2 regions of the Ferdinandcohnia jepli genome follow, and region 1 is predicted to be linked to the other one. Evidence: riboswitches for the same ligand, from Rfam matches in the RefSeq annotation. Region 1 holds a riboswitch; the other holds the start of a gene.

Evidence for each region. Region 1 has a riboswitch for S-adenosylmethionine ahead of AB3M96_RS05640 (SDR family NAD(P)-dependent oxidoreductase). Riboswitches for the same ligand answer to the same signal wherever they lie in the genome.
Region 2: another riboswitch for S-adenosylmethionine. It lies ahead of AB3M96_RS13110 (O-acetylhomoserine aminocarboxypropyltransferase/cysteine synthase family protein); the one in region 1 lies ahead of AB3M96_RS05640 (SDR family NAD(P)-dependent oxidoreductase).

The regions. Positions count from the first base shown of each region.
Region 1 covers NZ_JBFOKR010000004.1:117,349-125,322, reverse strand. Annotated here, with positions in the region: gene AB3M96_RS05650 (hypothetical protein) at 1-164, shown strand, start outside; gene AB3M96_RS05645 (Na+/H+ antiporter NhaC family protein) at 313-1,641, opposite strand; gene AB3M96_RS05640 (SDR family NAD(P)-dependent oxidoreductase) at 1,702-2,592, opposite strand; SAM riboswitch class I at 2,610-2,719, opposite strand; gene AB3M96_RS05635 (S9 family peptidase) at 2,837-4,831, opposite strand; gene AB3M96_RS05630 (GNAT family N-acetyltransferase) at 5,077-5,583, opposite strand; partial or broken gene AB3M96_RS05625 (hypothetical protein) at 5,750-6,139, shown strand; gene AB3M96_RS05620 (hypothetical protein) at 6,198-6,452, opposite strand; gene AB3M96_RS05615 (hypothetical protein) at 6,923-7,300, opposite strand; gene AB3M96_RS05610 (tetratricopeptide repeat protein) at 7,560-7,974, shown strand, end outside.
Region 2 covers NZ_JBFOKR010000011.1:64,744-72,717, reverse strand. Annotated here, with positions in the region: gene AB3M96_RS13125 (MetQ/NlpA family ABC transporter substrate-binding protein) at 1-262, opposite strand, end outside; gene AB3M96_RS13120 (methionine ABC transporter permease) at 279-983, opposite strand; gene AB3M96_RS13115 (methionine ABC transporter ATP-binding protein) at 976-2,001, opposite strand; SAM riboswitch class I at 2,195-2,301, opposite strand; gene AB3M96_RS13110 (O-acetylhomoserine aminocarboxypropyltransferase/cysteine synthase family protein) at 2,404-3,726, opposite strand; SAM riboswitch class I at 3,903-4,006, opposite strand; gene AB3M96_RS13105 (MFS transporter) at 4,281-5,558, opposite strand; gene AB3M96_RS13100 (thioredoxin family protein) at 5,659-5,964, opposite strand; gene AB3M96_RS13095 (toprim domain-containing protein) at 6,083-6,427, opposite strand; gene AB3M96_RS13090 (YusG family protein) at 6,588-6,833, opposite strand; gene gcvH (glycine cleavage system protein GcvH) at 6,967-7,350, opposite strand; gene AB3M96_RS13080 (arsenate reductase family protein) at 7,440-7,799, opposite strand.

The DNA.
Region 1 (7,974 bases):
AAGTAAAAGAGTTTGATCCATTTCATTTACATCTTAAGGTAAATGAATTTGATACAGAAGCCAAAAGACGAGAACGTGATAATGAGTATAAGTGTTTATACAATGTACTTTTATTCATTAAGAGGCATGCCTACGTATCCAAGCATCTCCAAAAAAAGATATAAATTAAGATTAAATTGGATGTTACATATCGACCTAAATATCAATGGATAAAGCCATTAAGCGTATAACTTAATGGCTTTTATGTTTAATACTATTTATATTTCCTCAATTGAACCTAGGTGTAACAATGATATGCCCCCCATGCCTCACCTACGATACTTTTTTCACTGAATCAGCATTAGGCTGACCTTTGAACTTCGGAAACCCTATTAAAATTGCAATAACTCCACAAACACCAACTAAGATCGGATAAAAAGAGTATGGTACAAGGCTGGCTGGAGAGATGGCAGCTAAACCTGCAGCTGCTAATATTTGCCCACCGTAAGGGATAATCCCCTGGAATGCACATGAGAATAAATCAAGTAAGCTTGCTGACTTACGTGGTTCGATATCGTACTGGTCCGCGATATTTTTAGCAAGAGGACCTGTAATCATAATTGAAATGGTGTTATTGGTTGTTGCCACATCGGTGATACTTACTAAGCTTGCGATTCCGAACTCTGCACCTTTTTTCGATTTAATTCTACTAGTTACAAAGTGTAAGAGATAATCAATTCCACCATTATGCTTAATAAGTCCTACTACACCGCCTATTAAAAGTGCAACAATCGCTAGGTCCTCCATGCTGATGAGGCCATTCCCGATTGATTGTAGGTATCCTGTGAACGTAAAGCCACCTGTTGAAAGCCCGACTATTCCCGCAAACACGATACCGCCAAGTAATACTAAAATAACGTTTAACCCTGCAATTGCTGCTGCGAGAACTGCTAGATATGGTAGTACCTTTACGATTTCAAATGAATGGTCTCCACTAATGCTTGCACTGTTACCTGAAGTAAGTATAAATAGGATAATTGCTGTAATAATTGCCCCAGGTAGCACAATTAAAAAGTTAACCTTGAACTTATCACTCATTTTCGTTTTTTGAGTTCGAACAGCAGCGATTGTTGTATCCGAAATCATTGATAGATTGTCACCAAACATTGCTCCACCAACTACCGTTGCCATTGTAAGAGCCATTGAGATATCAGTTTGTTCAGCAATTCCGATTCCGATTGGTGCTAACGCAACAACAGTCCCCATCGAGGTACCCATTGAAATCGAGATGAAGCATCCAATAACAAACAAACCAACTAGTAAAAGATTTTCTGGTAAAAATGAAAGACCAAGGTTAACAGTTGATTCAACTGCACCCATTTCACGTGCTACACCTGCAAATGCACCTGCCAACACAAAGATAATACACATTAAAATAATATTCGAGTCTCCTGCACTTTTACAAAAAATCTCTATTTTATTAGAAAAGCTTTCTTTACGATTCATAACTAACGCGATAACTGCCGCAACAAGAATTGCAACGTTTAAAGGCAATATCGAAAAGTCCTTTGCAATTACACCTACACCGATAAAAAGCAATACAAAAACAAATAGTGGTAAAAGGGCTAGTAAACTACCCTTATTTACGTTCTGCTCTGACATTCTACGCTCATCTCCTCTTTTACTGTTTACTTTTATACTTTCTTTTATCTAAAGAGCCACCTAGGACATTGTCATGCCGCCGGTTACATTTATTCCTTGCCCCGTCATATAATCGGAAAACCTTGAAGCCAAGAAAATCACCACATTTGCCACATCTTCAGGTTTTGCTGTTCGGCCAAGTGGTACTTGTGATATATCCTCCATTTCAATTGCATGGGCGTCTAAACCTCTTAACTCCCCGCCAATTACACGCTCTCTTCGCTTCATATCTGTTTCAACTATTCCAGGGCAAACCGCATTTACATTGATTTGGTGTTTTGCTAATTCAATTCCCATTACCTTTGTAAAACCTAAAACGGCATGCTTAGACGCAACATAGCTTCCCATTAATCGATAGCCATTCTTACCTGCTTGTGAAGCGATGTTGATAATTTTTCCGCCTTGACCCTGTTCGATAAGATAGTGAGCGACGGCTTGGCTCCAGAGATACACGCTTTTTGCATTCACATCCATAACCCGCTCCCAGTCCGCTTCTTTTATGTCTACAACATAATCCATTGAGGATACTCCTGCGTTGTTGACCAGAATGTCTAATCGTCCAAAGTGTTTTATCGTTTTATCTACAAATTCCTGGACGAGATCACTCTGGGTGATGTCACCTTGTAAATATAGTAGATTTTTAGATTGTGATTCAGGCGGTGAGGCAAGATCGATGACAGCCACTTGTGCACCACATTCAAGCAAGGCATCAACGATCGCTTTACCAATCCCCTTGGCACCACCAGTGACAATTGCCACTTTTCCTGTCAAATCCATAACATACATATCACTACCTCCTTTCTCTTCACCAACTATTTCAATCGTTTTAATCAGAATTGAACGTGAGAAGTTTTCAAAATCTACGTTCCATGAACATAAAAATGCCTCTCTAGATAGAGAGGCATTAATCAACTATAGAAGCTGCGCCTCTCTTATCTTTCAAAACAAACGTTTTGCAGGATTTAGCACCTTTTCATGTGTCAACATGAACGGTTGCCGGGTTTCGTCGGGCCAGTCCCTCCACCACTCTTGATAAGAGAATATACAAAAATATTAAACTAATTTTATTGTTTTTAAGTTTAAATGATACTACCTAAAAATGTCAATGAAAATAATTCGCGTTAATAAGACAAGTACCTGTCGTCCCATCACAAAATTACAGTCTCTCGTCAAACCACCCAATCAAATGATTCAAACGCTCTTGACGGTGTTTCGGCTTACCTGAACGAGATAGGTCATGGTTTTCGTCAGGGAAGCGGACGAATTTAGTATCTACACCTAATCGCTTAAGCGCAATATACCACTGCTCAGCTTGCTCCATTGGACAACGTAGATCCTGTTCACTGTGCAGAATAAGTGTTGGCGTTTTAACATTGCGTGCATATGTTAACGGCGAAACCTTCAATAACTTCTCCACATCATCCCATAAATCCGCATGTCCATGCTGCCACTCTGTGAAAAAGAACCCAATGTCACTTGTTCCATAGAAGCTGTGCCAGTTACAAATACTACGTTGTGTAACAGCTGCTTTGAAACGGTCTGTACGAGTTACGATCACGTTCGTCATATATCCACCATAGCTTCCGCCAGTAACAAAAAGGTTATCTTGGTCAATGAAGCTATATCTAGTTAACGCATAGTCAACTCCAGCCATGATATCTTCGTAATCCATGCCGCCGTAATCACCGATCACCGCATTTACAAAATCATGACCATAGCCATGGCTTCCTCTTGGATTTGTGTAAAGCACTACATACCCCTTTGATGCCATTAATTGCATTTCATGGTGTAACCCATTTCCATATGCAGTTGCTGGACCACCGTGAATTTCAAGGATCATCGGATATGTTTTTCCGTCTTCAAAACCATATGGCTTTAGTATCCAACCCTCGATATCCTTGCCATCTGTGCTCTTGTAAAAGAAGTTTTCAGGCGTGCTTAAATGCACCTCACTATATAACTCTTTGTTCCAATCAGTTAGCTTCGTTACATTTTTCACATTGTTCAGGTCTTGCGTTACAACATCTCCAGTTGAGTGTGGATTTCCTAGAACAAGAACAGCTAGGTCTTCACTTACAATGTCGTAAGAAGTAACGTTCGCTACTGATGGAGAAAGTGCAGCTGATACTTCGCCTTCAAGATTCACCTTAAACAACTGGCAGTCCCCGCCAACTGTTGCCGAGAAGTAAATGCCAGTGCTCGTAGAATCCCAGATTAAACGTGACTCTGCAGTATCATACTTCGCATCAACACCTACTAGATTCCCAACTGTATAATCAAACTGCTCTGTTAGGTTCTTCAACTCACCTGTTTCAACTGAGAATAGAAGCACATTTGTATTCCCTTGGCTTCTTTCCCCACGTGTATGCCCCGCTACTGCAAGCCACTTTCCATCCGGTGATACAGAAGGTGCCATTAAGTAACCATTTCCTTGATAAAATAACGTCTCTACCTTTGAAGCAATATCGTATTTCCAGATTGCTGGCAGATAGCCCCATTCTTTATCTTCAGCCTTTGTTGCAATATAGAATAAGCTTTTTCCATCAGGAGTAAAACGCACCTGACCGAAATCATATTCTCCGTCAGTTACCTTTGTATATGACTTTGTTTCAACATCAAATAAATAAACATGCTTGCGATCCTCACCGTAAATACCAACTCCATCACCTTTGTAACGAAGTCTAGTAATTACTTTTACATCGCTTTTTTCTTCCTTTTTCTCTTCATCTTTATCAGTGGAAAGCTTTAATTCTCCGCTCACTGTAACAGCTAACTGCTTTCCGTCCGGAGACCAAACGAATTCGCCAACACCCTGTTTCACATCTGTCAGCTGAACCGCTTCCCCACCATCAGTATGTAATAGCCAAACCTGATTTTTACCAGTACGGTTTGAACGGAATGCAAGCGCGCTACCATCCGGAGACCACTTTGGAGCAGCATCCTTCACTAAACTATCCTTTGAAAAATGGTACGTAAACTGTCTACCTTCACCGTTTAAGTCTGTTACATAAATATGAGAATAATAGCCATCCTTCTCTGTATCCACCTGCGTTAACACATACGCAACTCTGTCCTTACTCGGAGAAACCTGAGGATCTCCCACATATTTGAACTTATTCAAGTCTTCTGCAGTAATCGGTCGTTTTGTCATGTTCCATACCTCCATATGTAAAAAATCTATGAATCTATCATAACATTTCGAGTAACGAAATAAAACGAATTTTTTCAATAATTCTGTCAGTGGAGTTTCCACACAGATAATTTCTGCTATTACTCAATTAACGTTCCGCTTTTTTCCAAACCCCACTTCTTCATTAAGTGATTTACCTAATGAAAAAGGAACACAAACAAACCTATTTGCAATAATCAAATAGGTTTGTTTATGTTTATTTCTACTCAACTGATCTCCATCTCATAATAAGGCTCTTCCTGATTTGTATCTTCAAACCACTTCATTCCCTTATAGGTAAAACCAATCTTTTCTAAAATCTTTAAAGACCCTGCATTCTTCAAATCAGCAGAGGCATATATCTTCCCTACATTTGGCACCTTTTTAGCATAATCAATGCAGGCTGCAGCAGCTTCTGATGCGTAGCCCTTACCCCAACTAGCTTTTGCAAAATGGTATAGTAACTCAACCGTTTCAAGAGAAGTTCGCACATTAAAGCCTGCTGCTCCAATGACTCTACCGGACTCTTTTTCTACAACCCCATATACCGAAAGGCCTTTTGCAGCATGGCAATCCCCATATGATTTCAGTACTTTTGGTAAGATCTCGTGTGGAGTGGCACCATTACAATGCTCCATTACTTCCTCATCTCCCCAAAAAGCTTGGGCATCTTGGGCATCTGTTTCTTCAAAAACCTTTAGCAACAATCGATCGGTTTCCGCAATTATCTCCATATCTATTCCTACTTTCTATTTATTTATCTTTAAAATTCGCTATAAAAATGGAAGATTCCTTCTATCCTAGTAGTCTTCTATGACTAATTTATTCTATTTCTGTATGGTAAAATACAAAGTTATTGTATACTCGATAGAAAGTGTGTATTGATCGGAGGTATTAAAAATGGAACGAAAATGGAGTATTCGCCTAATTCGATTCGCAGCAATTTTTGGCGTAATTGGTACGTTTTTAGGCTCGCATATGTCTGGAAATATGGATTATGCGTTACGACCGATTCACGCTCATATTTTACTAGTAGGGTGGTTGTCTGTATTTGCCTGGGGTATATTTTATCGAGTCTACACAATTAAACTCAAAAAACTTGTGGCCATCCACAGCATTACTGGAATGGTTGGAGCCTTTGGATTAACGGTAGGCATGTAGATGTACAACCTGAACCCTTTTGGTTTACATGAAACCTTTGTTTTAGTATTTTTCATCTTGGGTGGAAGCTTATTGCTGCTCGCTTTTTTCTTATTCGTACCGATTACTTTTTTAATTGAAAAAGAATAGTAGTTTAAAAACGTAGCAGAGATGATTCTACTACGTTTTTTCGAGCTCCCATGGTTTGTTACTTATCCGATATTTTTTCTATAGCAGATTTAATCTTCCCGGCAGTTTGATCCGAACCTTCCGTGTAAAAAAGCAAAACGTTAGAACTCACATATTCTTCATAAGGCTCGAGACTAGCAGCAGCCGTTGCTTGTTCAAACTCTTCTTTACCTTGTTCACGTTCCTTTGAAGAAGGGAAAACATAGATGGATAATGTGCCCTTATCTAATGTGAAAACTTGTGGTTTCACCGCAACTAAACCCAGTTGAAACACATTATTCTCGTTTATTGTTGTTTCTTCTAAGGCGATTCCCTCGCCATCAAAAGACGCAAGAACCTTATCTATTGTTAAACATTTTCTACATGGCTAGACTCTTCTAGTAATATTTCTTTTTTAGTATCACTCATGCAACCACCTAAAAGTAAAACTATTACCAAACTAAGTAACCATCTCATAAATCTCCTCCTAATCGGACACAGGTTATTTTCTACCGTACTTCTTTATACATTTGACGCTTTTAGTTATAAAAAGTTCCATTTCAAGCTATATTTTATCTATTATCTATAAAATATTAGCCATCAAATATGAATACCTATCTTTAATGCTGACTAATCCTGCATAATTGCTTATTAATTTTTATAATTGCATACTAACCCTGAATAATTGCTTATTAATTTCTATAATTGCATACTAAATGAATTAATTGCTGATTCACTTAATTTTCTAATTCTATACGTGCTGTTCTACCCTACCAAAAAATAAGACCTCAACACGAAAAAAGCTGCCCCCAAGATCATAATTGAACCTATAGCTATAATAATTACCCCACCCTTAGCATTCTTAAGTTCAAATTGTTCTGCACCATCAATAACGTACCCTAGACCCATTAAGAAAAATGCTATATATCGCAATATAGGAATGTCATAAAATACAATCGATATGAATAGGAAAAAGTAGCCGATATAGGATAGCATATGTAGAAACAGGTAAAATGGGTTTACCCTTAGTTCCTTTTTGAATTCTTCTTTTTGTTCATTTGTAAAATTCTTATATTCTTTTCTAGCTAAAAAGATTACATACACGAGTATTAAGAAAACTGCAGATATTTTAAACCAGAGCATCTTTTTCCCTCACCCTACTAAAAATGTAATATTTTTCTAATAGTAATGATTCGACAGGAAAAGAATTTGTTCCTTTTTTGTAAAAAGATTTTAAGGATACTCTTACTATACAACCGACATTAAACTAGCAACCCAAACGTATTCTTATATAATAGGGTTATAAACACTGAAACCCAGACCAATAGAAACTGGTCCCCAAAACACATTACTCATCAACGATTTAACACACCATGACCACTTGGCATTAGGAGGTATTCACATGTCAACTGAAACTGAATTTATTACGAAAACGTATTATCAAACATTACTGCCAGAAGGTGATACTAGGCACCCGATAGCGATTCTTGGCGATGCGTTTATGGCTGAACAGGAAAAGGAGCCATATGACCTGTCATTTATTCGTTTTGCACAGGGAGAGGTTTATTTCCATCATCAAGACTATGAAGCTGCCATTTATAAATGGGAAAGCATTGCAAATGAATTAGCGCCTTGGGCGAAAAAGAATATAGCGGATGCGTATTACGAGCTAGGATTACTCTCCAATGCGGAGGAAGTCTATGGATCTATTCTTTCGAAAAATAAAGTACTGAACAGTGAGGTATCGTTAAATCTATTCTCACTTTATCTTGAAGATAAAAAGCTGGAATCTGCATACCGTGTTATTCAGGAAGCAG
Region 2 (7,974 bases), on a different contig from region 1:
CGATTTCTTTTTCGTGTAAAGCAACATTAGGTAAAATATAATCAGTAAAAACTTCTATCTCAAGGTCAATTCCCTTTTCCTTTAAAAGCTCTTTTGCTTTTTCTAATACTTCAGCATGTGGAACTGCAGATGCGCCAACTACCAACTTTTTATTTTCGTTCGTTCCTTCTGTTCCTTGTTCTCCTGCTTCATCATTTCCACCGCAAGCAGCTAGAGTTAATGATAATAAACCAACTAATAATAGTAAAAACCACTTTTTCATGTTAGTACTCCTCCTGTTATCTCTTGTCTGTATATTTTGTAAAGAAATCACCCAAAAATTGAATGATGAATACCAAGATTACGATTGCTACTGTAGCAATAAAAGTAATGATAGGTTTATTTCCTTGGAACCCATAAAGATAAGCAAAATGTCCCAATCCTCCTGCTCCAATAACCCCCGCCATCGCTGTAAAGCTAATTAACGAAATAGCAGTTACAGTAATACCTGAGATAAGTGCAGGTAATGATTCCGGAATTAATACCTTATAGATAATAGTGCTATTAGTAGCTCCCATAGAATGCGATGCTTCAATAACACCTTTATCGATTTCGCGTAGTGCAATTTCTACCATTCTTGCGTAAAAGGGTGCCGCACCAATAATTAAAGATGGAAATGCTGCATTTGGGCCTAACATAGAACCCATGATAATTTTAGTAAACGGAATTAGTAGAACAAGTAAAATAATAAATGGAATTGATCTAAAAATATTTACAATCGCTGATACAAAACCATTTATATAACGATTTTCCCATGCATTTCCTTTATCAGTTAAAAATAAAACCAAGCCTAGAAACAAGCCGATAATAAATGTTGCTACTACTGATATAGATGTCATATATAGTGTTTCAAGCGTTGCTTCCCATAGGTCGTCCCATTTTAACTTTTCCAGGTCTTCCACTTGTTTTTCCCATTTAAAGAGTTCATATAACTTCTCAAGCATTTTCGATCACCTCGACTTCTACCTGCTGTTGACGAATGTAATCGATTGACGAATTCACTTCATTCATCTCACCATCAATATGAATAAACAAAGTCCCATATGAACCGCTTTGTGTTTGAGAAATCTTCCCCTGCAGAATGTTAACTTCAATATTGAAATCACGGATTAAACGTGTAATTAATGGTGTTTCAGCAGTTTCGCCAACAAAAGTTAATTGAATAACCCGTCCGTTAGGATACTGATGTAACAAGTGTTCAATCGTTTCTTTTGTTTCCTCTGGCTCTGTTACCTGTTGAACAAAACGTTTTGTAATGTTAGCCTGAGGTTTTTTAAACACATCAAGTACCTTCCCTTGTTCAACAAATCTGCCTTCCTCCATTACAGCGACCCGATGGCAAATTTTACGTATAACATGCATTTCATGCGTGATTAATACAATCGTTAACCCTAATCGCTCATTAATATCCACGAGCAGGTCAAGTATTGAGTCAGTTGTTTGTGGGTCTAGAGCAGAAGTAGCTTCATCACAAAGTAAAACCTTTGGATTATTTGCAAGTGCACGAGCGATACCGACTCTTTGCTTCTGTCCTCCACTAAGTTGTGAAGGATATGCATCTTCTCTTCCTTCTAAGCCTACTAATTTAATGAGTTCGGAAACTCTTTTATCTCGTTCGGTTTTGGGAACCTTTGAAATCTCAAGTGGAAATGATATGTTTTCTCTCACAGTTCTCGACCAAAGTAAATTGAAATGCTGGAAGATCATACTAATTTCTTTCCGTGCATTTTGAAGATTCTTCCCCTTAATAGAGGTTATATCATGTCCCGCAACTGTAATTGTTCCTTCGGTTGGTGTTTCAAGTCCGTTCAGTAAGCGAATTAAGGAACTTTTACCTGCACCACTATAACCGATTATGCCAAATATTTCGCCTTCATTAATTTGCAAATTGATATTATTCACAGCTGTTACTGAATTATTCTTTGAGTTATAGACTTTTTTAACATTTGTTAGTGATATCACGTTTGTCACACCTTCTATTCAGAAAAAACTAAGCTTAGTTTATGTAAATAACTGATAAAGTAAACTCCCGCCATTATAATCCGGTTACCTTTATTTACAATTAGGGTGTCAGCCTGTCTTTTCAGCTACTTTACTAAAACAAAAATACCTTTCTGCAAAAGAGCAGAAAGGCATAGATATCTAAATAACCTTCCTCTCATCTCTCAAAGCATAAGCTTTGTGTGAATTGGCACCTTTTCAACGGACGTTGACGGTTGCTGGGTTTCATAGGGCACTTCCCTCCACCACTCTAAATAAGAGTCACATTTATATATTCACTTTTTCATTATGTTGCTATAGCGACATTTGTGATTTTATCATTAGCAAAAAAAGGTGTCAACAAATTTTTTTCTCAAAAAGAAACTACACAGTAGGTACAGATTTTTTCGACGTTGTTCCATTTGCTACTTCAATTGCTTGTTCTAAATCTTCAAGTATATCCTCTATATTTTCAATTCCTACAGATAATCGAACCAAATCCTCAGTTACACCTGATGCTTTTAGATCTTCTGGTCCAAGTTGTTGATGCGTTGTACTTGCAGGATGAATAATTAAACTCTTTGCATCTCCTACATTGGCTACATGTGACCATAATTCAACACTATTTATTAGCTTTTGACCAGCCTCTCTTCCACCTTTGATGCCAAAGACTACAACAGCGCCGGCCCCTTTTGATAAATATTTGTCTGCTAATTGCTTGTTCGGATGATTTTCTTCTCCAGGATATAGTACCCACTCAACGCCTGGATGATCTTTTAAATAAGTGACAACCTTTTTTGTATTTTCAATATGTTCTTTCATTCGAACATGTAAGGTTTCGAGTCCCAAATTAAATTGGAAAGCATTAAATGGGCTTATTGATGGCCCAAGATCACGTAGAAGCTGAACCCTGGCTTTTATAATATAAGCGACAGGTCCAAGTGCCTCGGCATAAACTAAATTATTATAGCTCGGATCAGGGGTTGTGAAACCTGGGAATTTAGGTGAATTCCAATCAAAATTACCACCATCTACGATGATCCCACCTAATGTCGTTCCATTACCTAGCAACCATTTCGTTGCAGAATGGATGACAATATCTGCTCCGTGTTCGATAGGTCTGCAGAGATAAGGAGTTGCAAAGGTGTTGTCAATTAAAAGTGGAATCCCTGCTTCATGCGCAATATTCGCTACTGACTCAATATCAAGAACATCTAAACTTGGATTACCAATTGTTTCTGCAAATACAGCCTTTGTATTAGGAGTAATTGCTTGACGGAAATTTTCTGGATTTGAAGGGTCTACAAATGTTGTTTTTATTCCATATTTAGGAAGTGTATTTGCGAATAGGTTATATGTACCCCCATATAGTGTTGATGCTGATACAATCTCGTCCCCAGCACCCGCAATATTTAGAATAGCAGTTGTTATAGCTGCCATTCCACTTGCAACTGCTAATGCACCAACTCCGCCCTCTAATTGAGCAACTCTTTCTTCAAAAACTGTCACTGTTGGATTATGGATGCGAGTATATATATATCCATTTTCTTTTAAACCAAATAGGTTTGCGGCATGTTCTGTATTATTAAATTTATAAGCATTTGATTGATAAATCGGAACCGCTCTCGCTCCCGTAACAGGATCTGCTACAAGACCACCGTGAATAGCTACCGTTTCTGGTCTATACTTTTTTTGATTTTCACTCATTACGAATCTCTCCCTTAAAATGAATTTAATTGCGGATTACGAGTAAAATCTATGAAGGTTTGTTCCGCTTTATTGAAAACATAAGATCTTTCTTCAAGAATGAAAGACCTAGTTTACTTCCTACCATACTAAAAAACCCTCTTCAGATAAGAAGAGGGTTAATTTACATTTATCTCTTCTTATCTTTCAGACAAATGCATGTCTGCTGGATTTAGCACCGTGTTTCATAACCGGTTGCTGGGCTTCATAGGGCCATTCCCTCTGCCACTCTCGATAAGACTTTAGTATATTAAATTAGAGACGCTTTAAATAATTGAATATAGTTGAATGTTAATACTTTTTAATTAATAAGTCAACTAAAAATTAAAATAATTTACTCTATTCTAATTTCTACACAGATCCTATTAAATCTATATGTTTACGCGCGGAAAACCAATTAGAAAACTTAGCCTACTGCATATATAGGTTATGAGAATGAGAGTATTATTCGTCAAACAAAAAGGAACAAACTAGTACCACTAACCAGCACCAGTTTGTTCCTATCTCCAAATAAATTATGAAATCTTCGCCATTGTTTTCTTATTAACTTGATCTATCGGGTTTCGACTAAATACGAGTAAAAAGTATAGTGAGCCAAATAGATACAATATAGCTGTAATTGTAAATACATAAGCATAACCCCAATATGAACCATATAACATCACGATAGATGTCGATACAGGTCCCATAAACGCCCATCCAAGAGAAAATACCATTTGGTTGACCGAGTTTGCTAGACCTTTCATCGAATCATTAACTCTTCCCATAACTAAAGATGCTTGTATTGGATTTCCAGCATTCATCAATGCTTGCCTGAATAAGAAACCTATTGCTGCGATATAAATGTTTTCTGTATAACCAGTTAATAGTAAAAACGGAAGTGAAGAGAGTTGAAGATATACAACAGCACGAACTTCGCCGACTCTTTTAACAATAGCTGGACCAATAATCATCGCAATTGCAGTTGCGGCTTGCCCTAAGGATAAAATGATACCAATAATTGAGTTGCTTGCCAGGAAACGATCGGCGAAATACAAATTCAGATAAGGAATTACTAAGCCTGAACCAAAACCTATAATCATTTGAGCAAATGCAAACATGGCAATGATTTTAATTTGTGATGAATTTGCACGTAGTTTTTGACCCAACGTTTGCACCTTTTTTACAATAGGTTTTTCTCTAGTTACTTCACTCATTTTAAAGATTGGCAGAACTCCTGCTACATAAATAATAACGGCCAACAGTAAAGTAAGCCTAATACTCCATAACCCACTTAAATTAAACACATATAGAAACGTATCAGTAAGGACTCCACCTGAGATATTCCCTATTACTTGGGCAACCATCATAATTGCAGAATGAAAACTAAAAAGATGTACCCTTTGAGCAGCAGTAGAGTTTTCTGCAAGCCATGGTATTCCTGAAACCTGAATAAACGCAGTAGATAGTCCTGTTAAGAAAGCAGTTGCAATTAACAATTGCTCTATTTCTAATATACTTCGAGTAAGTAGAGCGAAAGACGATATAGCAACACCTAAGATCATAATTTTCTTTCTACCTAATTTATCACTCATAATACCCGCTGGTACAAGAATGATCGCTGAGGCTAAGGCTGTCATTGCAATAATGGTGCCATTTGTTTGCTCTGAATATCCTAATTCTCTTACATAAAAGTTATAAATTATTGTAAAGATTCCCATTCCAATTTGCGTTAGAACTGTTGCTATAATGAATAATTTAATATTCTTGTTATACGATTTGTATTGTTTCTTCCAATCGTTAAATAAGTTCATATACGTGTGTACACCTCGAATGATATTTCGACTCCCTAAATATCATACAACTTTTCGGAAAAAATGCAATATAAAAACATCGTCAATCCTTTGACGATGTTTATTGATTTGATAATAAATCAAGTAAATATGGTACAGAATGAAACGCATAAATTTTTTTGTCTATCTGAACTTTTTCAAATATTAGTAAACATGGCACACTCTCAATTTCCCATTCAATTGCTTTCTTTGGTAAATAGTTTAAGTCACTTTTTCCAATTGCAAGGGTTGGTACCAATTCCGTTGTTACTTGTAACATTTTTGAGGCTACCTGACATGTCCCGCACATTGGTGTATAGAGATATAAGCAAAATTTATCATTTTCCGCAATAGCACTTTCTATTTCCTTTTCAATTAAATCCTTCATTGTACAATACAACCTTTACTAAATTATCATTTCTAGTATTGTAACATCAACCCTTCAAGTCATAAAGAAACACGCACTAAAAAACATATATTTTTTGTGAGTGGTGTATGGATTATTTCTAGAGTAAAAACTCTGCATGTACATCAATATTTGCTGCTAACAGGACTGTTGCAATATGTTGTTCTGGAGCAGTAGCTACTTCTCGATACGTTTTATCAATAAACAAGTGCCTTGCTTCTGGAAATTCCCGTTTAAATTGTTTCCGAAGCTTTTCTCCTGCATTATCCGCATCGACAAGGATGTAAACATCTTTGTTGAAAAGGTGCTCAATCAATTCATCTAATTTTGAAATGCTAATTGTACCGTTCGTACAGATTATTTCAATAGGTTCATTTATAACCGTCTCAACCTTCTTTTTATCAGATTTCCCCTCTACAATAAGAACCTTCTCTATATCATCCAAAGCCACAATTCATCACCTAGTTTCAAGTGTGGAATTTCTAATGTATACAATGTATATTCTATGTCTACTGCTGCTTTTCCTTCATTTTATCAATCACCGTTGTTTTTGGTGATACAATAAATAGTCGATGTGAAAAAAAGGCAGTGGGATTTCCACTACCTTAACACCAGCCGTTTTCATCATCACAATCTACATATTTTTGATCAGGGCTAGTTGTTACATCAGCATAAGTGAAAATTTTATTTTCCTCTTGCTCATAACCCTGTTTCAACTCATACTGAGCTCCACTATTTGTAAAGGATATCTTACCAATAGGTTCTTGTTCAACAAACAAGTCCATTTCGTTATTCCCTAATTTGCCTACTACTCTGTCTGTGATGTCGATTCTTGATTGTTTCAATACCATTCTAAACATCCTTCCTTCGGTATTTAGTAATAGGTTAACCAGAATGGCTGAATCTTATCAAAGGCCAGTTTGCCGTAGGTCAACAAAAAAGAACCTACTAAAGGAAATACCCCTTAATAGGTTCTTGTTATTATTAGTCTTCATTTACCATTTCTTCATATTGTTCAGCAGTCATGAGGTTTTCTACATCGCTTGCATTTGCTGGCTCAACAACAATCATCCAAGCCTTTTCATATGGAGATTCATTTACGTACTCTGGATTGTCATCCAAATCTTCGTTTACGGCTACTACTTTTCCACTGATTGGTGCATAAAGTTCGGAAACAGTTTTTACAGATTCAACACTACCAAATGGCTCATCTGCTTGAATTTCATCTCCAACCTCTGGTAATTCAACGAATACGATATCGCCTAATTCAGATTGCGCGAAGTCAGTAATCCCAATGCGAACATTGTCTCCTTCTACTTTTACCCATTCATGTTCTTCAGTATAGCGTAACTCTTTAGGTAAATTCATTCGTATAACCTCCACAAAATAGTATTTTATTGGTTCATTTTCATGTTTTAAAAAATGATATGTAAAAGACTGATAGTCTTCCATCCGGATTAGTTGGTCCAGGTCTCTTCGAATTGCTTTTCATTAAAACCAACCGTAACCTTCGTACCATCGGTTACAAGTGGGCGTTTAATTAACATACCATCAGAAGCCAGAAGCGAAAGTAATTCATCTTCAGTTGCACTGTTTATTTTGTCTTTCACACCTAATTCGCGATATTTTTGGCCACTGGTGTTAAAGAACTTTTTTAATTCCAATCCACTACTCTTATACATTTCTTCTAACTGTTCTTTAGATGGTGGATTTTCAACGATATGTATATCTTCGAATGTAAGTTGATGTTCTTCCAACCACTTCTTAGCTTTTCGACATGTTCCACACTTTGGATACCAGTAAAACATCAATGCCATCATTATCACCACCTATACTAAAAAAGCATGCTATTCCAGATAACTACAGAAATAGATATTTCCCCTTACTTCACCTGATATTCTACCATACCACGATTTGAAAGAAAACTTTTAGAATCCTTTGTTACAATTCGACTTTTTTCTTTCGTTTCCTGCTAGATTTTTTTAAAAAATA